Regions from separate parts of the Streptomyces sp. PKA51 genome, predicted to be linked through region 1. Evidence: riboswitches for the same ligand, from Rfam matches in the RefSeq annotation. Region 1 holds a riboswitch; the other holds the start of a gene.

Region 1 (9,572 bases):
AGATCCGCCGGCGGCTCGGCCTGCGCGGCCCGGTGCACCTGGCCCCGGCCGGCCTCGAACCCCCGCCGCCCGCGCCCGGGCCGCGGCGGCGCGCCGCGGCGCCGCGCATCGTCTGCGTCGGCCGGCTCGTCCCCCAGAAACGGGTCGACCGGCTGGTGCGCGCGATGCCCGCGCTGCGCCGCGAACTGCCGGGCGCCCAGCTGCACATCGTCGGCGACGGCGAGGCCCGCGAGGAGCTGCGGGCGCTCGTGGCCGAGCTCGCTGCCGGCGACTTCGTCGTCCTGCACGGCCGCGTGCCACCCGCGCAGCGCGATGCTCTCGTCGACTCCGCGTGGATCAGCGCCACCGCCTCGCTCGGCGAGGGCTGGGGGCTGTCGGTGGTCGAGGCCGCGGCCGCCGGGGTGCCCACGCTGGCGTACGACGTGCCCGGGCTGCGCGACACCATCCGTCCCGGCGTCACCGGCTGGCTCCTGGGCACCGACGACGACCTGGCGGCCGGCCTGGCCAAGGCGCTGCGCACCGTCGAGGCGCCGCAGGACGCGGCCCGCTGGGAGGCGGAGTGCCGTGGCTGGGCGGCCCGGTTCGGCTGGGCCGCCACCACCGGCCACCTGCTGGCCGCCCTGAGCGCCGAGGAGGGCAGGCTCTCCCGCGGCGTGGGCCGCCGCGCGGCCGCCGAGCGGCGCACCGTCACCGACGCGTGCGCCCTGGTCACCGCCCCCGCGGCCGTCCTCGAACGCGCCGACCTGGCCTCGCTGCGCGTCACCGACCTCGTCGACCTCACCGGCCCCCGCCCGTGCCTGCTGCTGGTCGGCGCCGACGAGCACGACGCGGCGGGCGTCCTCGCCCGCATCGGCGTGGACCCCGCGGACCCGCGCGTGTCCGTACGCCTGGCCCGGCACACCGACGCCCTCGGCTGGCAGGCCCACCCCCCTGCCCGGGCGCGGCGGCATGAGACGGGCCGCCGCCGCGCCGCCGGACGGGCCGCCGGTCTCGGCGCCCTCTTCGCCCTCGCGCTGACCCTGCGGCTGGTCTTCATCGCCCGGTCCTACGACGTGTTCGTCGACGAGCTGTACTACACGGCCATCGGACGCAACCTCGCCGACGGGCAGGGGCCGGTCTTCGACGGGCGGTTCTTCGCCCTCCACCCGCCCGCCCTGTTCGCCGTGCTCGCCGCGTGCCTGCGCCTGACCGGCGACGTCTCCGGCGACCTGCTGCACCAGGTGCTCGATCTGCGGCCCGTCGTGGCCGTCACCGGGGCCGTGGGCGTCGTGGCCGTCACCGCGCTGCTGCGCCGTACGGTCCGCGGTCCGCTGGCGGCCGCCGCCGGGCTGTTCCTCGCCCTCGACCCCTTCCTCAACCGCTTCGACAGCCGGGTCATGCTCGAAGCCCAGGCCACCGCCGCCGCGGCGCTCGGCATGCTCGTCCTCGCCCGCACCCCCGCCACCGCCCGCGGCCGCACCGCCGCGGGCACCGGCGCGGGCACCGGCGCGGGGCTGCTGTTCGCTCTTGCGATCACCACCAAGGAGCCGTACGCGCTGGGCACGTTCGTACCCGTCGCCGTCCTGGGCCTGGCCGCCCGGGGCGCGGTGCGGCGCATGCGGCTGACGGCGGCCGCCGTCGCCCTCGCCGGGTATGCGGCGTACGTCGTGGCGACGGCGGCCACCGGCAACTGGCCCGCCTGGTGGGCGCAGAAGACCGACGGCATCGCCCGGGCGCTCGGCCTCAAGCAGATCAGCGGCTTCAACAGCACCGACGGCACCGTCTCGTTCGCCGACCGGCTGCTCGTCCAGCTCGGTCACTTCGCCGTGCCCTACGCCCTGATCGCCCTCGGTACCGCGGCCGTCGCCGGGCTGCTGTGGTGCCGGGCCCGGCGGCCGGGGCTGTTCGCCGGGAATCCGGGGCGCACGCTGATCACGGCGTGGGCGGCGTGCACCCTGCTGCACCTGGTGTACGCGGTGGCCGTCGGCACCCTTGAGGAGCAGATGTTCTACCCCCTCGTGGTGACCAGCACCGCGGCCCTCGCCCTCGCCCTCGACGTCCTCCTCCCCTCCAGGGTCGTGGTGACCAGGACGCTCGCCGCGCTCGCCGCCCTCGCCCTCGTCGTCGACGCCGTGGTGTGGGTACGCGTGCACACCCGGCACGACGACGCCCTGCGACGCACCCTGGCCTGGTCCCGTACCCACCTGCCGCGCGGCAGCGTGGTCGCGGCCACCGACGAGGGCACCTCCTTCGTCCTGCCCGGCGCCCACCTCGCCGACTGGCGCACCCCGGCGGACCTCGGCCGCGCACGCGCGGACTACCTCGTGCTCTCCACCGAGCTGGCGCAGCAGGGCTACGCCCGCATCGGCTCCCGGCTGCGCGCCGTGGTCGAGCGCGAGGCCCCGCTCGTCCACAGCGAACGCGGCACCACCACGGGGGCGCTGCGCGTGTACGACGTACGGGCGCTGGCCGCCGGCCACCGGACGGCGGGGTGACGATGGAGACGACCACCGCGCCCGCCCCCGCCGGGGCCGCCCTCGCCCGCGCCGGCCGCGTCCCCGGAGCCCTGCTGCTCACCGCCGCCACCGTCGCGGTCGGCCTGGGCAACTACGGGCTCTCCCTTCTCCTCGTCCGCCTCCTGGCCCCCCGCGACTTCACCGTCTACTCCGCCGTCTCCTCGGTGCTGCTGAGCGTGGGCACCCTGGCCGGCGCCACCGTGCCCTGGGTGCTGGCCCGGGAAGTGGCGGCCGGTGCGCCCGGCAGCGCGCGGCGCCGGCGGGCGGTGCGCTCGTGCCTGTGGCTCGCCCTCGGGCTGTCCCTGGCGACGGCCGTCGTGGCCTGTGCGGCCGTCGCCTCGTACGCCGGGCCGGGTGCGGTTGCCGCACTGGCGGCCGCGTGCGTGACGATCTGGCTCAACTCCGTCGGCGCCGGCTACCTGCAGGGGCGCGAGCACTTCGCCCGGCTGGGCGCGCTGCGGGTCGGCGAGGTGGCCGTACGCATCGCCGTCACCGTCGCGGGCGTCGGCGCCGGGTGGGGTGCCGCGGGGGCGCTCGGCGCCTTCGCGGCGGGCGCGGCGGTCACCACCGCGGCCGGGCTCGCCGCCCTGCGCCGGGACCTGGCGGCACCGGGTGCCGGCGAGGAGGCCGCCAGCTCCCCCGGCCTGTGGCGGCACGCGGCCCGCATCGGCGGCATCCAGCTGCTGGTGTGCGTGCTGTTCACGTCCGACGTGGTCGTCGCCGCCTCGGTGCGCGGCGGCTCGGCCGACCTGGCGCCGTACCAGGCGCTGCTGGTCCTCGCCCGCGTGCCGCTGTTCCTGGCGACCGCGCTGGCCACCGTGGTCTTCCCCCGGCTGGCCGCGGCAGGCCCCGGCGCGGGCGGCGAGGGCTTCCGCACGGCGCTGCGGCAGCACTGGATTGCCGGCGGTGCCGTCACGGTGACGATCGCGACCTGCCCCGGCGCGGTCGCCGGGCTGGTGCTGCCCGAGCAGTACACGGCCTCCCTCGTGCTGCTGCCCCCGCTCGCCCTCGCCGGATTCGCGAGCGCGACCGTCATGCTGGTGACGGTCGTCTTCCAGGCGTGGGGCCCGGCCCGGCCGGTCGTGGTGCCGCTCGCCGTGGCCTGCCTGCTGGGGGGCGCCGGCTACGCCGTCGCCTCCTGCGACGTGCGGGCGCTGGCGTGGAGCGCGGCGGCCGTCACCTCGGCAGTGGCCGTGGTGACGGTGGGCCGGGCCCGGCGCCGCGTGCCCGGCACCGGACCGGTCGCCGGGGCCCTCGGCCCGCTCGCGGCGGGCGCCCTCGCCTGCTGCGCGCTGCTCGCGCTGCGGCCGTACCCGGCCCTGTGGAGCGGTGCGGCGCTCGCCGTGCTGGCCGGCGCCGCCGCGGCCGTACGCTCCCGGCCCCGCCGATCCGGCCCGTACCGCGTGCTCCACCTGGGCTTCGAGGACCCCCGGCGGCCGGGCGCTGGCGGCGGCTCGGTGCGTACCCACGAGGTCAACCGGCGGCTGGCCGCGCGGGGCGTGGAGGTGACCGTCGTGGTCGCCCCCTGGCCCGGCGCCGCCGCGACCGTGCGCGACGGCGTCCGTTACGTACCGCTGCCCGCGCATCCGGGGCCGCTGGTGCGCAGTCGTTTCGCCGCGCAGATCGCCTACTTCGCGGTCGTCGTCACCCGGCTGCCGTGGCTGGTGCGCCGGCACGACCCGGACATCGTGGTCGAGGACTTCGCCGCCCCCTTCTCCTCCGTGTGCGTGCCGTACCTCACGCGCAGGCCGGTCGTCGGAGTGGTGCAGTGGCTGTTCGCGTCCGAGAAGGCCCGCGAGTTCCACCTGCCGTTCGGCGCCGTCGAGCGGCGCGGGCTCGCCTCGCACACCACCCTGCTCGCGGTCGGCGACGGCCTGGGCGCGGAACTGCGCAGGCGCCGTCCCACGGCCCGGGTGGAGGTCGTCCCCAACGGGGTCGACGCGGCGGCCTTCACCGCCTGCGCCGCCCGGCGCGGCGACCACGTGCTGTACCTCGGCCGGCTGGAGACGACCTCCAAGGGCCTGGACCTGCTGCTGCGCGCCTATGCCCTGGCCGCCCCGCACACCCCCGCCGACCTGCACGTCGCCGGCGACGGCCCGGACGCCCGCACCGCGCGCGCCCTGGCCGCCGACCTGGGCATAGCCGACCGCGTCCACTGGCTGGGCCGCGTCGAGGGCCCCGCCCGCTTCGAGCTGCTGGCCGCAGCGCGGCTGGTGTGCGTACCGAGCCGGTACGAGACCTTCGGCATGGTCGCCGCCGAGGCCCTGGCCACCGCCACCCCGGTCCTGGCCTTCGACATCCCCCGCCTGCGCGACCTGGTCACCGACGCCGTGGGCGTCCGCGTACCCCCCGGCGACCTCGACGCCTACGCGGCCGCCCTGACCTCCCTCACCGGCGACCCGGCCCGCTGCCGGGCCCTGGGCGCCCGGGGCCCGGCAGCGGTGGCGCACCTGGACTGGGACCGCATAGCCGCAGCCCAATGGGCGGCCTACCGGCGGGTGTCGGGGGCGGGGGCACTGTGACTCACACGAATGCCGGTCGTTCCGGGTCCAGGGTTGCCAGGCCCTCCGTGGGGGAGGAGGCCTCGGCGAAGTGGCGGCGGGGGATGCGGCCTGCGCGGTGGGCGAGGCGGCCGGCTTCGACCGCGTGGCGCATCGCCTCCGCCATCAGGACGGGTTCCTGGGCCCGGGTGACCGCCGAGGCGAGCATCACCGCGGCGCAGCCGAGTTCCATGGCCAGGGCCGCGTCGGAGGCGGTGCCGGCTCCTGCGTCGAGGATCACCGGGACCGTGGCGCGTTCGGTGATGAGCTGGAAGTTGTGGGGGTTGCGGATGCCCAGGCCGGAGCCGATGGGGGCGCCCAGGGGCATGATCGCGGCGCAGCCGACGTCCTCCAGCTTGCGGGCGAGGACGGGGTCGTCGTTGGTGTAGGGCAGCACGGTGAAGCCGTCGTCGACGAGGATCTCGGCGGCGTCCAGGAGTTCGATGGGGTCGGGCAGGAGGGTGCGCTCGTCGGCGATGACCTCCAGTTTGACCCAGTCGGTGCCGAGCGCCTCGCGGGCGAGGCGGGCGGTGAGGACGGCCTCGCCGGCGGTGAAGCAGCCGGCGGTGTTGGGCAGGACGCGGATGTCGTGCTTCTCCAGGACGGAGAGGACCGAGCCGCGGACGGTGGCGTCGAGGCGGCGCATGGCGACGGTGGTCAGTTCGGTGCCGGAGGCCAGGAGGGCGCGTTCGAGGACCTCCAGGCTGGGGGCGCCGCCGGTGCCCATGATGAGGCGGGAGGTGAAGGTGGTGTCGGCGATGGTGAGCAGGTCGTCCGCCATGGGGTCAGCCTCCCTGGACCGCGGTGAGGACCTCGACGCGGTCGCCCTCGCCGAGGGTGGTCTGCGGCCACTGGCCGCGCGGTACGACGGCCTCGTTGACGGCGGCGGCGACGCCGCTGTGCGCCGTGGTGAGGGTGGCCACCAGGCCGTCGAGGGTGGTGCCGGCCGGGACGGCCCGGCGCTCGCCGTTGACGCTGATGACGTGGGTGGTCATGCGGGCTGCTCCTGGAGTGCGGGGGTGAAGCGGAGGGGGGAGAAGGGGCGGGCCTCCGCGGGCAGCCGTCCCTCGGTGAGGACCTCGGCCATGACGTCGCCGGTGACGGGGGTGAGCAGGACGCCGTTGCGGTGGTGGCCGGTGGCGAGGTGCAGGCCGGGCAGGGCGGTGGGGCCGAGCAGCGGGGCGTTGTCGGGGGAGCCGGGGCGCAGCCCGGCGAGGGTTTCCACCAGGGGCAGTTCGGTGATGCCGGGCACCAGTTCGTGGGCGTCGCGCAGCAGTTCGTAGACGCCGCCGGCGGTGACGGTGGTGTCCCAGCCCTGTTCCTCGGTGGTGGCGCCGACGACGAGTTCGCCGTTCTCGCGCGGGACGAGGTAGACGTGGCCGCCGCGCACCACGGCCCGTACGGTGCGCGAGAGGAACGGCCGGTACGGGCCGGGTATGCGCAGCCGCAGCACCTGGCCCTTGACGGGCCGTACGGGCGGCAGCACCTCCTCGGGCAGGCCGGTGAGGCGGCCGCTGTGGCTGCCGGCGGCCAGGACCGTCCGGTCCGCGGCGACGCGGGTGCCGTCGGCGAGCTCGGCGCCGGCGGCCCGGCCGCGGGCGAGCAGGGCCCGGACGGCGGGGGAGCGGTGGAAGGTCACCCCGGCCCGCTCGCAGGCGAGGAGCAGGGCGGCGGCCAGGCGCCGGGGGTCGGTCTGGTGGTCGCCGTCGACGCGCAGGCCGCCCTGGACGGCGGGGGCGAGCATCGGTTCGAGCCGGCGGCACTCGCGCCCGGACAGCCACTGGGACTGCAGGCCGCAGCGCTGCTGGAGGGCGTGCAGTTCCTTCAGGTGGGCGCGGTCGTCGGCGTCGAGCGCGACGGCGAGGGTGCCGCAGGCGCGGTAGCCGGTGTCGAGGCCGGTGGCCTCGTGCAGTTCCGCGGTGAAGGCCGGGTAGCGGCGGGCGGAGGCGAGGTTGAGGGCGAGCAGCGTCTCCTCGCCGTAGTGCAGTTCGGTGACGGCGGCGAGCATGCCGGCGGCCACGCGTGCCGCACCCCCGCCGGGCTCCGGGTCGGCCACGACCGTGGCCAGGCCGCGCTGTGCGGCGCGCCAGGCCGTGACCAGGCCGATGATTCCGCCGCCGATGACCAGGACGTCGCAGGATGTGTCGGACGTGCCGTTCGCAGCGTGCATGGGCGTCCAGCCCCTCCCTTCGCCGGCATGACCCGGATCAGGTTCGTACGGTCGGAGGCCGTCCAGCCTCCCTCTCAGCCCGGTGCGCCGGGCTCCCGCGAGTGCTTGCAGCCTGCCACCCTAGTACGGGCCGCGGGCCGCCCGGAAGGCGGCGGTGCGCCCGGCGGGGGTGACGCTGTGTCAGAGGTCTCGCCCACGGGTGCTCCGGCGCGCACGGCCCGCGGGCCTACAGTTGATCGGGTGAGCGAGCAGACGAACACCTCCGGTGACCGCCGCGTCGTCATCGTCGGAGCGGGCATGGCGGGCGTGCAGACCGCCGTGGCCCTGCGCGAACAGGGCTGGACCGGCAGCATCACGCTGCTGGGCGCCGAGCCCCACCCGCCCTACGACCGCCCCCCGCTGTCCAAGGCCGTGCTGCTGGGCACCGCAGAGGACTCCGCCTTCGCCGTGGACTTCGGCTCGCTCGGCATCGACGTGCGCCTGGGCACGGGCGCCACCGGGCTGCGCGCCGAGGAGCGCACGGTGCTCACCCCGGCGGGAGAGGTGCCCTACGACATTCTGGTCATCGCCACCGGCGCCGAGGCGGTGGCCCTGCCCGGCAGCGAGGACGTGCCGGGCGTGCACGTCCTGCGCACCTTCGACGACGCCGCCCTGCTGCGCCCGCTGCTGACCGAGCGGCGCCGCTTCGTCGCGGTGGGGGCGGGCTGGATCGGTGCGGAGTTCGCCACGGCCGCCCGCGAGGCGGGCTGCGAGGTGACGGTGGTGGAGGCCGCCGGCCAGGTGCTGCCGGGGGCGCTGCCGCCTCAGGTCGCGGCGCCCATGGCCGCCTGGTACGAGGAGAGCGGCGTGCGCCTGCTGACCGGCACGCCGGTGACGGCCGTGGAGGCCGGCGCGGTCGTCCTCGCCGACGGCACGCGGCTGCCCGCCGACGCGGTGGTCGTGGGCATCGGCGCCCGGCCGGCCACCGGCTGGCTGGCCGGCTCGGGCGTCGAGCTCGCCGAGGACGGCTCGGTGCGCGCCGACGACCGGCTGCGCACCTCGCTGCCGGGCGTCTACGCGGTCGGCGACTGCGCCTCCTTCCCCTCCGCCCGTTACGGCGAGCGGCTGATGGTGCACCACTGGGACAACGCCCTGCAGGGCCCGCGCACGGTGGCCGCGAACATCGTCCACGGCCCCGAGGAGAGCCCGGTCTACGACCCGGTGCCCTACTTCTGGTCCGAGCAGTTCGGGCGCTTCGTGCAGTACGCCGGGCACCGCGCGCCCGGTGACGAGCTGCTGTGGCGCGGCGATCCGCAGGGCGCGGCCTGGACGGTGTGCTGGCTGCGCGGGGACGTCCTGGTGGCGCTGCTGGCCGTGGGGCGGCCGCGCGACCTGGCCCAGGGCCGCAAGCTCGTCGAGCAGGGCGCCGCCCTGGACCGGGAGAAGGCGCGGGACGCCGCGGTGCCCCTGAAGGCGGCCGTCCTGACCCCCGCCGGGCGGCCGGTGGAGTGACCTGCGGGCGACTTGCGGGCCCGGCTCGGGTCAACCCGGCTACCGGCTGTCAGTCCCGGATGGCAGGCTTGTCCCTGTGACCGAGATTGACACGAAGATCGATGCTCTCGTTCCTGCCTGGCTCAACCTCCCCGACATCGCCGAGAAGCTCGGTGTCGAGGTGACGCGCGTGCGGCAGCTGGTCAAGGAGGGCCAGCTGATCGCCGTCCGCCGGGGCGAGAACCGAGTGCTCATGGTGCCCGCCGCCTTCATCGGCGAGGGCAAGGTGGTCAAGGGCCTCGCCGGGACCTTGACGCTGCTGCGGGACGACGGCTTCAGCGACGAGGAGATGCTGGAGTGGCTCTTCACCCCCGACCCGACCCTGCCCGGCACCCCGGCCGACGCGCTGCGGGAGAATCGCGGCACGGAGGTCAAGCGCCGGGCCCAGGCACTGGCCGTCTGAGCCGGCACCCGTAGTACGACCTGCATCACCGCAACCACTGACACCGTCCGGCGTACGGGCCCGGGGCAGCGCGCCCCGGGCCCGTACCGCCGCCGACCGGGGGGAGCCACCGCCCATGCCCGTCGCCGCAGCACGCGAGCGGCTCGCGAACGCCCGGCTGTACCTGTGCACGGACGCCCGCAAGCGCCAGGGCGACCTGCCGGAGTTCCTCGACGCGGTCCTCTCCTCGGGGGTGGACGCGATCCAGCTGCGCGACAAGGGCATGGAGGCCGGTGAGGAGCTCGAGCACCTCGCCGTCTTCGCCGAGGCGGCGCGCCGGCACGGCCGGCTGCTGTCCGTCAACGACCGCGCCGACGTCGCGCACGCGGCCGGCTCGGACATCCTGCACCTGGGCCAGGGCGACCTGCCGGTGCCCGCGGCCCGGGCGATCCTGG
Region 2 (9,572 bases), on a different contig from region 1:
TCACCGTGACACAGGGGAGCCCGCCATCCGGCCGCACGAGCCCGCCCCCCAGGCGCCCAAGGCGAAGAAGAGCGCCGGCCGGGACCTGCGCGCGGCGATAGGGGTGGGCGTCGGCCTCGGTGCCGTCATCCTCGCCTCCCTGTTCATCTACAAGCCCGTCTTCCTCGGCGTCGTCGTGATCGCCGTGGTGGTCGGGCTGTGGGAGCTGACCTCCCGCCTCGCCGAGCGCAAGGGCATCCGGGCCCCCCTGGTGCCGCTGGCGATCGGCGGCGCCGCGATGACGGTCGCGGGGTACGTGAGCGGCGCGGAGGGCGCGTGGGTGGCCATGGCCTTCACCGCGCTCGCCGTGCTGGTGTGGCGCATGACGGAGACGCCGGACGACTACCTCAAGGACGTCACCGCCGGCATCTTCGCGGCGTTCTACGTGCCCTTCCTCGCCACCTTCGTGGCGTTGATGCTGGCCGCGCAGGACGGCGCCTGGCGGGTGCTGACCTTCCTGATCCTGACCGTCGTCAGCGACACCGGGGCGTACGCGGTGGGCTGGCGGTTCGGCAAGCACAAGCTCGCCCCGCGCATCAGCCCCGGCAAGACCCGCGAGGGCCTGGTCGGCGCGGTGCTCTTCGCCATGGTGGCGGGCGCGCTGTGCATGCAGTTCCTCATCGACGACGGCGTCTGGTGGCAGGGCCTGCTGCTGGGCCTGGCGGTCGCCGTCAGCGCCACGCTGGGCGACCTCGGCGAATCCATGATCAAGCGGGACCTGGGCATCAAGGACATGGGCGCCCTGCTCCCCGGCCACGGTGGGATCATGGACCGGCTGGACTCGCTCCTGCCGACCGCACCGGTGGTCTGGTTGCTGATGGTGGCCTTCGTCGGGGCCGGCTGATCCTCAAGACCGCCCTGACCTGCGTCTTCACCGCGAGGGGGCCCGTCGTCCACAGGACGGCGGGCCCCCTCGCCGCGTCTGCGACACTGGTAGGACCATGCCAGGCCTGCTCCGGGGGACCAACGGCAGGACGGTAAAGGGCCTCTCATCCGCCGGTTTCCGTGCAGACGAGGGGCCTTCGTGCGCGTGGGTACGGTTTCGGGCCGGGCTCGGCTGATGCCCGCGATGGCGAGTGCCGGCTTCCACTCGGGTCGAAGGTTTTGCGCAAGACGATGCCACTGGCGCTGTTGGCGAAGCAGCACTCGCTTGAGTCGTCGACGCGCCGTTGTGCTTCATCCACACCCTTCGGCAGGGCGAATGCGGCGGTGCTTCGGATGAGCCTGACCGCCCGGTATCGCCGCGTGGTCCGCGCCGTGAAGACTTGTCCCGGCGCCAGGGCACGATGCAGTGCACCTGGGCGGTCGGTGGCCGGAGGGACTTGGCTGCTGCACGGCTTCGGATGAGGCCCGTTGTCGACAGCAGCCGACAGGCGAGGCCAGAAGAAGTCTTGTTTGCGACAGGCTGAAAGCCTGTGTGAGATCGTCGCGGATCACTTGCGGGTCCTCGGCGATGGGTGAGGATCCTGTGCGGGCCTGCGACAGATTGCACAAGAACCTTGCCACGTGCGCCAGTTCGGTGCTTGTACCGCGTACGATCTCCGCATGAACGCGCCATTCGCCACCCAACTCCTTGGGTGGAAGCCCGGTAAGAAGAACGCCAACTCGGCTGGTCTCGTACCGAACTGTGCCGATTCGGACAGCGCTGCTTCTGTGGAACTGGCTGCCGGCATGCTCGATGCCTTGGGAGTCGACCCCGGCGTCGCGTCCGCGGTCCCTGCCGACCCCGGAGGTCCGCTCGAGGTCGCGGTACAACAGCACCTGGCCACTTCTCTCGAAGTGACCGAGGAACGAATGTGGCACGTACAGCGCGGGCGCGTGATTTCTGATTTCTCTCAGTATGGACACCTTCGCAAGGTGGACGAGCTTCTCAAAATGGAATCAGCGCTCCGGGTCACCATTGGAACCGATTATCTCATCAAGCCCGATGTCACCGTTGCGATCCTTGGGGCGCCTACGGTCCATGGTGTCCCGTTTCTGCATGCGGCGGTGAGTTGCAAGTGGACGATCAGAAGCGATCGGGTCCAGAATGTGCGGCACGAGTTCAATCAGATGATCAAGCATCGCCGCGGGCGGCTCCCTCATCTGGTGGCTGTGACGGCCGAACCTCTCCCAAGTCGTTTGGCTTCCATTGCTCGAGGCACCGGGGAAGTCGACGCTGTTTACCATATTGCCTTTGATGCTCTTGCCGATTCCGTCGCGCAGTACGGAAACAAGACCCAGAAAGAAGCCTGGGAAGAGTGTGTCCAGCAGGGACGGCTCCTCAGCTATTCATCCCTTGCGGATTCCATAGCTTCCTGGTAGCTCCCGGACGGGGTTTGGGTCGTTGTCAGTGCCCTGCGGTACGCTCTTGCGTTGCTGCAGGGCCGTACATCCGCAACTCGACACCATGGAGATCACGTGCAACCCGTCCAGATCGTGGACCTGTTCGCCGGCCCGGGCGGGCTGGATGTGGCAGCCGAGAAGCTCGGTGTTCCCACGGTGGGCGTTGAGTGGGACTCCGCCGCCTGCATGACTCGTCGTGCGGCCGGACTCGGCACGGTTGAAGGCGACGTGCGTCGCTACGGGCCTTCGAGCTTCCCGGATGCCGACGTGCTGGCCGGTGGACCTCCCTGTCAAACCTTTACTGTCGCCGGCAGCGGGGCCGGACGACGCGCCCTGGACGACGTCCTGCGGTTCGTGGATCGCATGGTGGCCCGCGAGGACCGTGAAGAGATCGTGAAGGATCTCGCCAAGATGGAAGACGAACGCACCGGGCTGGTGCTGGAGCCTCTCCGCTGGGCGCTTGAAGCGATCGACAAACGCGACAAACCTTACAGGGCGATTGTTCTGGAACAGGTGCCTGCGGTGCTCCCCGTGTGGGAAGCCTATGCAAAGGCCCTCCACAGCGAGGGCTACTCGGTTGACTGCGGAATTTTGCAGACGGAGGCCTACGGGGTCCCTCAGACGCGAAAGAGGGCTGTGTTGATCGCCCGATTCGGTGTGGAATCCGTCGAGCTGCCACGTCCGACTCACCGCACTTACAGGAAGGGCGTTCCGCGCGAGGCCGGCGACGTGTCATTGGCGCCTTGGAGGACGATGGGCGACGTCCTTGATCGCGACTATCGATTCCTTGTGATCTCCAATTACGGGACGGGGGGGGACCCCAAGGCGCGGGGTCGGCGCGGCTCGTGGGAGCCGTCGGCAACCGTCACCGGAAAGATTTCACGAAACCGTGTGGTGTCTCCGGAGGAGCGGGAGCTCGAGCGGTTTACGTTCTCGGAGGCCGGATGCCTTCAGACGTTCCCGAAAGACTATCCGTGGTCCGGCAAGGACATCGGCCAGCAGATCGGTAACGCCGTACCGCCGCGTCTTGCCATGCACATTCTCAGCGCTGCCTTTGGTTGGGCGCCACCGACCGAAGCCGTCCTGCAGAAGCTGGATCGATGGCGGCCTGAGGTGCCCGCAGCCGAGTGCGACACCGCCCTTGAGGTCTCGGCCGCAGCGGTGTAGCACCGGTGTCGTCACGCTCGCGAGGGATGCCTGCCGCGAGTGACGCCGGCGGGGCGATCGCAAAGCGGCTCCGGTCCGTGGATGGCCGCCGCCGTGTGGTGAGGTCGGTGAAGTCTGCTGACCTGCGAGAATGTCACCTCACCGAGTGATCGCGCGCGGCGAAGCAGGGCGGGTGGACGACCCTTGACGTGCTTGATCTGCAAAGGTGCATGGACGGCCTCCAACGCCGAGGAGATGCGGAAGCGGGGATTCCTATTCGGAGGCAAGTAGCAGCCGCGGGCACCGTTGCCACCACGCCCGAAGACCAGCGGTCACGCCTACACGTAGTGGGCGCCGTTCGCCTACGGTTCCGTGACCGTGATCAGCCTCCGGCGCTTACGTGAGCGGACTCACCTGGGATCGCCTGTAGGCCCTCGGACACGGCCGGGAACGGTCCACGACCACCGGTGAGGACCGCAACAGGTTCGCTCCACGGGCCGGCTATCGCACTGCTTCTGCGACACTGGTAGGACCATGCCTAAGCCCGGAGAACTCACTTTCGTCGCCCCGCGCGGAGCCAAGCTGCCGCCGCGGCATCTCGCCGACCTCTCGCCCGCCGAGCGCCGCGAGGCCGTGGCCGCGATCGGCGAGAAGCCGTTCCGCGCCAAGCAGCTGTCCCAGCACTACTTCGCGCGGTACGCGCACCAGCCCGAGGCGTGGACGGACATCCCGGCCGCGGCCCGCGCCAAGCTGGCCGAGGAGCTGCTGCCGGAGCTGATGAGCGTGGTGCGTCACGTCTCGTGCGACGACGACACCACCCGCAAGACCCTGTGGCGCCTGCACGACGGCAAGCTCGTCGAGTCGGTGCTGATGCGCTACCCGGACCGGGTGACGATGTGCATCAGCTCCCAGGCCGGCTGCGGCATGAACTGCCCGTTCTGCGCCACCGGCCAGGCCGGCCTGGACCGGAACCTGTCGACGGCCGAGATCGTGCACCAGATCGTCGACGGCATGCGCGCGCTGCGCGACGGCGAGGTGCCGGGCGGTCCCGCGCGGCTGTCCAACATCGTCTTCATGGGCATGGGCGAGCCGCTGGCCAACTACAAGCGCGTCGTCGGCGCCATCCGTCGGCTGACCGACCCCGAGCCGGACGGCCTGGGCCTGTCCCAGCGCGGCATCACGGTCTCCACCGTGGGCCTGGTCCCGGCGATGCTGCGGTTCGCGGACGAGGGCTTCAAGTGCCGTCTCGCGGTCTCGCTGCACGCCCCCGACGACGAGCTGCGCGACACCCTGGTGCCGGTCAACACCCGCTGGAAGGTCCGCGAGGTCCTCGACGCCGCCTGGGAGTACGCGGAGAAGTCCGGGCGCCGGATCTCCATCGAGTACGCCCTCATCCGGGACATCAACGACCAGGCCTGGCGCGGTGACCTGCTGGGCCGGCTGCTCAAGGGCAGGCGGGTGCACGTCAACCTCATCCCGCTCAACCCCACCCCGGGCTCGAAGTGGACGGCCTCCCGCCCGGAGGACGAGCGGGCCTTCGTCGAGGCGATCGCGGCCCATGGCGTGCCCGTCACCATCCGCGACACCCGCGGCCAGGAGATCGACGGAGCCTGCGGCCAGCTGGCCGCCGCCGAGCGCTGAGCGGCCGCCACGGGGCGGTCACGGGCCCGGCAGGGGCCCCTGGCCGTCCTGGTACGGTTCCTTCGCACAAATGAACATTCCGACAGGGGAGCGCAGCGAGCGCTGAGAGTGCGGCACGGCCCGCAGACCCTCGGACCTGATCCGGTTAGTACCGGCGTAGGGAGTCAGCACCACCATGAACACCATCCTTCGGCGTGCCGTCGTGGCGACGGCCGCCGCGGCCCTCGGCCTGCCCGTCCTCGCCGCCTGCGGCAGCTCCGACTCCGGCTCCGCTTCGGGCTCCGGCGGCAGCGGTTCCGGCGACAAGACCGTGCGGCTGGTCTCCCACGACTCGTTCGTGGCCTCCGACGCGGTCCTGAAGCAGTTCACCGCGCAGACCGGCTACAAGGTGCAGGTGATCAAGGGCGGTGACGCCGGTGCGGCCGTCAACCAGGCGATCCTCTCCAAGAGCCACCCCCAGGGCGACGTCTTCTTCGGTGTCGACAACACCCTGCTCTCGCGTGCACTCGACAAGGGCCTGTTCACCCCCTACCGGGCCAAGGGCGCGGACCGCGTCCCCGCCGAGCTGCGCGGGGACACCAAGGACCGCGTCACCCCGATCGACTACGGCGACATCTGCGTCAACTACGACCGCGCCTACTTCGCCGACAAGAAGCTCGCGCCGCCGCAGACCTTCGCCGACCTGGTCAAGCCGGAGTACAAGAACCTGCTGGTGACCGAGAACGTCGCCACCTCCTCGCCCGGCCTCGCCTTCCAGCTCGGCACCGTCGCCGCCTTCGGCGAGAACGGCTGGCAGGACTACTGGAAGAAGCTCAAGGACAACGGCGTCGAGGTCGTCGACGGCTGGGAGCAGGCGTACAACACCCGCTTCTCCGGCTCCGCCGCCGGCAAGAAGGCCAAGGGCGACCGGCCGCTCGTCGTCTCCTACGCCTCCAGCCCGCCCGCCGAGGTGATGGGCGTCACGCCCGAGCCGGCCGAGGCGCCCACGGGCGTGGCGACCGGCACCTGCTTCCGGCAGGTCGAGTACGCCGGCCTGCTGAGCGGGGCGAAGAACACCGAGGGCGGCAAGGCCCTGATCGACTTCCTGGTGGGCAGGACCTTCCAGGAGGACATGCCGCTGCAGATGTTCGTCAACCCCGCCAACCGGGACGCGCGCGTCCCCGAGCTGTTCACCAAGTACGGCGCGAAGATCACGCAGTCGGCGACGCTCGACCCCCAGCGCATCGCGCAGCACCGTGACCAGTGGATCAAGACGTGGTCCTCGCTCGTCCTGAAGTGACCCGTCCCGAAGGGACCGATGCACCCCCGGGTGCCGCCCCGCGCGGCGGCACCCGGCGTACGGCGACGCGCCTGGCCCTGATGGCCGGGCCGCTCGCCTTCTTCGGGATCTTCTTCGCCTACCCCGTCGCCGCCATCGTCGCCCGCGGCCTGAAGGACGGCGACCGGTGGCAGCTCGCCCGCATCGGCGAGGTGCTCGGCGACCCCGCCACCGGCCACGTCCTGTGGTTCACCACCTGGCAGGCCGCCGCCTCCACGGCGCTCACGCTGCTGCTCGCGCTCCCCGGCGCGTACGTCTTCGCACGCTTCGACTTCCCCGGCAAACGGCTGCTGCGCGCCGTGGTCACCATCCCCTTCGTCCTGCCGACCGTCGTCGCCGGCTCCGCCTTCCTCGCCCTGCTCGGCCGCGGCGGACTGCTGGACGAGCTGTGGGGCGTCCGCCTGGACACCACCGTCTGGGCGATCCTGCTCGCCCACGTCTTCTTCAACTACGCCGTCGTCGTCCGCACCGTCGGCGGACTGTGGGCCCAGCTCGACCCGCGCCAGGAGGAGGCCGCCCGCGTCCTGGGCGCCGGCCGCTTCACCGCCTGGCGACGGATCACCCTGCCCGCCCTCGCCCCGGCCGTGGCCGCCGCGGCCCTCATGGTCTTCCTCTTCACCTTCACCTCCTTCGGCGTCGTGCAGATCCTCGGCGGACCGCGCTACGCCACGCTGGAAGTGGAGATCTACCAGCAGACGGCACAGCTGCTCGACCTGCCCACCGCCGCCGTGCTCACGCTGCTGCAGTTCCTGGCCGTCGCCGTCCTGCTCCTCGTGCACGCCCGCACCGTACGGCGGCGCGAGGCCACCCTGCGGCTCGTGGACGCCGCCCGTACCGCCCGCCGCCCCCGCGGCGCCGCCCAGTGGACCCTGCTCGCCTCCGTCCTGGCCGTCGTCGCCCTGCTGCTGATCCTGCCGCTCGTCGTCCTCGTCGAACGCTCGCTCGACGGCCCCGACGGATACGGCCTGGCCTACTACCGCGCCCTCGCCTCCGCGGGCGGCACCGCCGGCACCTTCGTCGTCGCCCCCCTCGAAGCCATCGGCAACTCCCTCGCCTACGCCGCAGCCGCCACGGCCTTCGCCGTCGTCATCGGCTCCCTCGCCGCGGCCGCGCTCACCCGCCGCGAGGGCAGGCTCGTCCGCGGCTTCGACGCGCTGCTGATGCTCCCCCTCGGCACCTCGGCCGTCACCGTCGGCTTCGGCTTCCTGATCGCCCTCGACGAGCCCCCGCTGGACCTGCGCACCTCCTGGATCCTCGTCCCGCTCGCCCAGGCCCTGGTCGGCGTGCCCTTCGTCGTACGCACCGTGCTGCCCGTGCTGCGCGCCGTCGACACGCGCCTGCGGGAGGCCGCCGCCGTGCTCGGCGCCTCCCCGCTGCGGGCCTGGCGCGAAGTGGACCTGCCCATGGTCGGCCGGGCCCTGGCCGTCGCCGCCGGCTTCGCCTTCGCCGTCTCCCTCGGCGAGTTCGGCGCCACCGTCTTCATCGCCCGCCCCGACAGCCCCACCCTGCCCGTGGCCGTCGCCCGGCTGCTCGGCCGGCCCGGCGCACTGAACTACGGGCAGGCCATGGCCCTGAGCACGATCCTGATGCTGGTCTGCGCGGCCGCGCTGCTGGTCCTGGAGCGCGTGCGCACCGACCGTACGGGAGAGTTCTAGATGTCCATGCTCCGGCTGGAGGACGTCACCGTCCGCTTCGGCACCCGCACGGCACTCGACGCCGTCGGCCTCACCGTCGCCGAACACGAGACCGTCTGCGTGCTCGGCCCCAGCGGCAGCGGCAAGTCCACCCTGCTGCGCGTGGTGGCCGGCCTGCAGCCCGCCGACGAGGGCCGCGTGCACCTCGACGGCCGCGACCAGAGCGGCGTACCGGTGCACCGGCGCGGCGTGGGCCTGATGTTCCAGGACCACCAGCTCTTCCCCCAGCGCGACGTCGCCGGCAACGTCGCCTTCGGACTGCGCATGCGCGGCACGGGCCGCGCCGAGACCGAGCGGCGCGTCGCCGAACTCCTCGAACTCGTCGGCCTGCCCGGCGCACAGCGCCGGCCGGTCGGCGCACTGTCCGGCGGCGAACAACAGCGCGTCGCCCTCGCCCGGGCCCTGGCCCCCCGGCCGCGGCTGCTCATGCTCGACGAACCCCTGGGCCAGCTCGACCGCGGCCTGCGCGAACGGCTCGTCGTCGAACTCCGCGAACTCTTCCGGCGCCTGGGCACGACGGTGCTGGCCGTCACGCACGACCAGGGAGAGGCCTTCGCCCTCGCGGACCGGGTCGTGGTCATGCAGGAAGGCGGACGGGTCGCACAGATCGGCACGCCGCTGGAGGTGTGGCAGCGGCCGGCGTCGGAATTCGTGGCGCGCTTCCTGGGATTCCGGAACGTCGTACCGGCGACGGTGAACGGCCGCACGGCACGAACGCCGTGGGGCGAGCTGCCGGTGCCGGAAGGCACGGCGGCGGGGGAACGGCGGGTGCTGGTGCGGCCGGCGGGCGTACGGATCGCTGCCGCGGGGGCGGGGTTGCGGTGCGTGGTGGGGGCGCGGACGTTCCGCGGGGACCACGTGGTGGTCCAGCTCCGGCCGGAGGACGGGCCGGAGCTGGAGGCGGCGGTGCCGCCGGCGGCCGCGCCGGAGGTGGGTGACCGGGTGGGCGTCACGTTCGCGGCGGACGAGGTGGTCGTTCTTCCCCCACCCCGCCCTCTCCCCGTCTCCTAGAGCCTGTCCGGCGGCTCATGCGGCCCCCGTCTGCGGGTGCGTCGTGGCTTGTCGCGCAGTTCCCCGCGCCCCTACGGGGCGCCGTGGCTGGCGCAGTGCCCCGTCAGGGGCGCGGGGAACTGCGCGATCGGCCGCCGACGGCCCCCAATCGACGCGCCACCCCGAGGCCGGGCTTGCCGCACCCACGCGGGGCGGGCGCGGGCCCTGGCGGGGCTGAGCCCCGGGCCCCCGGGGCCGGGCTCACGCCACGGGCGTCGGCACCGTGTTCTCCGGTTCCTCCTGCGGCGTGGCCGCGTGCGCGTCCGGTTCGCCGAACCAGGCCACTGCCACCGCGCCCGCCACCGCCAGGAGGAAGCCGAGGACGGCGACCCACGCGAAGCCCTCGCGGGAGGCGTCGC

What was found. A riboswitch is a leader RNA that binds a small molecule or an ion and turns the genes downstream of it on or off. The one in region 1 is predicted to bind thiamine pyrophosphate.
Region 2: it holds a riboswitch for thiamine pyrophosphate, as region 1 does, so the genes downstream of both, AC27L3_RS24740 (thiamine ABC transporter substrate-binding protein) here and thiO (glycine oxidase ThiO) in region 1, are expected to answer to the same signal.

What each region holds. Positions count from the first base shown of each region.
Region 1 covers NZ_BAAJPZ010000035.1:17,022-26,593, reverse strand. Annotated here, with positions in the region: gene AC27L3_RS28730 (glycosyltransferase family 4 protein) at 1-2,474, shown strand, start outside; gene AC27L3_RS28725 (glycosyltransferase) at 2,477-5,017, shown strand; gene AC27L3_RS28720 (thiazole synthase) at 5,019-5,816, opposite strand; gene thiS (sulfur carrier protein ThiS) at 5,821-6,030, opposite strand; gene thiO (glycine oxidase ThiO) at 6,027-7,205, opposite strand; TPP riboswitch at 7,203-7,314, opposite strand; gene AC27L3_RS28705 (NAD(P)/FAD-dependent oxidoreductase) at 7,446-8,696, shown strand; gene AC27L3_RS28700 (Rv2175c family DNA-binding protein) at 8,773-9,138, shown strand; gene thiE (thiamine phosphate synthase) at 9,254-9,572, shown strand, end outside.
Region 2 covers NZ_BAAJPZ010000021.1:44,940-54,511, reverse strand. Annotated here, with positions in the region: gene AC27L3_RS24760 (phosphatidate cytidylyltransferase) at 1-883, shown strand, start outside; gene AC27L3_RS24755 (NgoMIV family type II restriction endonuclease) at 1,585-2,343, shown strand; gene AC27L3_RS24750 (DNA cytosine methyltransferase) at 2,440-3,531, shown strand; gene rlmN (dual-specificity RNA methyltransferase RlmN) at 4,045-5,151, shown strand; TPP riboswitch at 5,226-5,331, shown strand; gene AC27L3_RS24740 (thiamine ABC transporter substrate-binding protein) at 5,327-6,430, shown strand; gene AC27L3_RS24735 (ABC transporter permease) at 6,406-8,124, shown strand; gene AC27L3_RS24730 (ABC transporter ATP-binding protein) at 8,125-9,174, shown strand; gene AC27L3_RS24725 (hypothetical protein) at 9,415-9,572, opposite strand, start outside.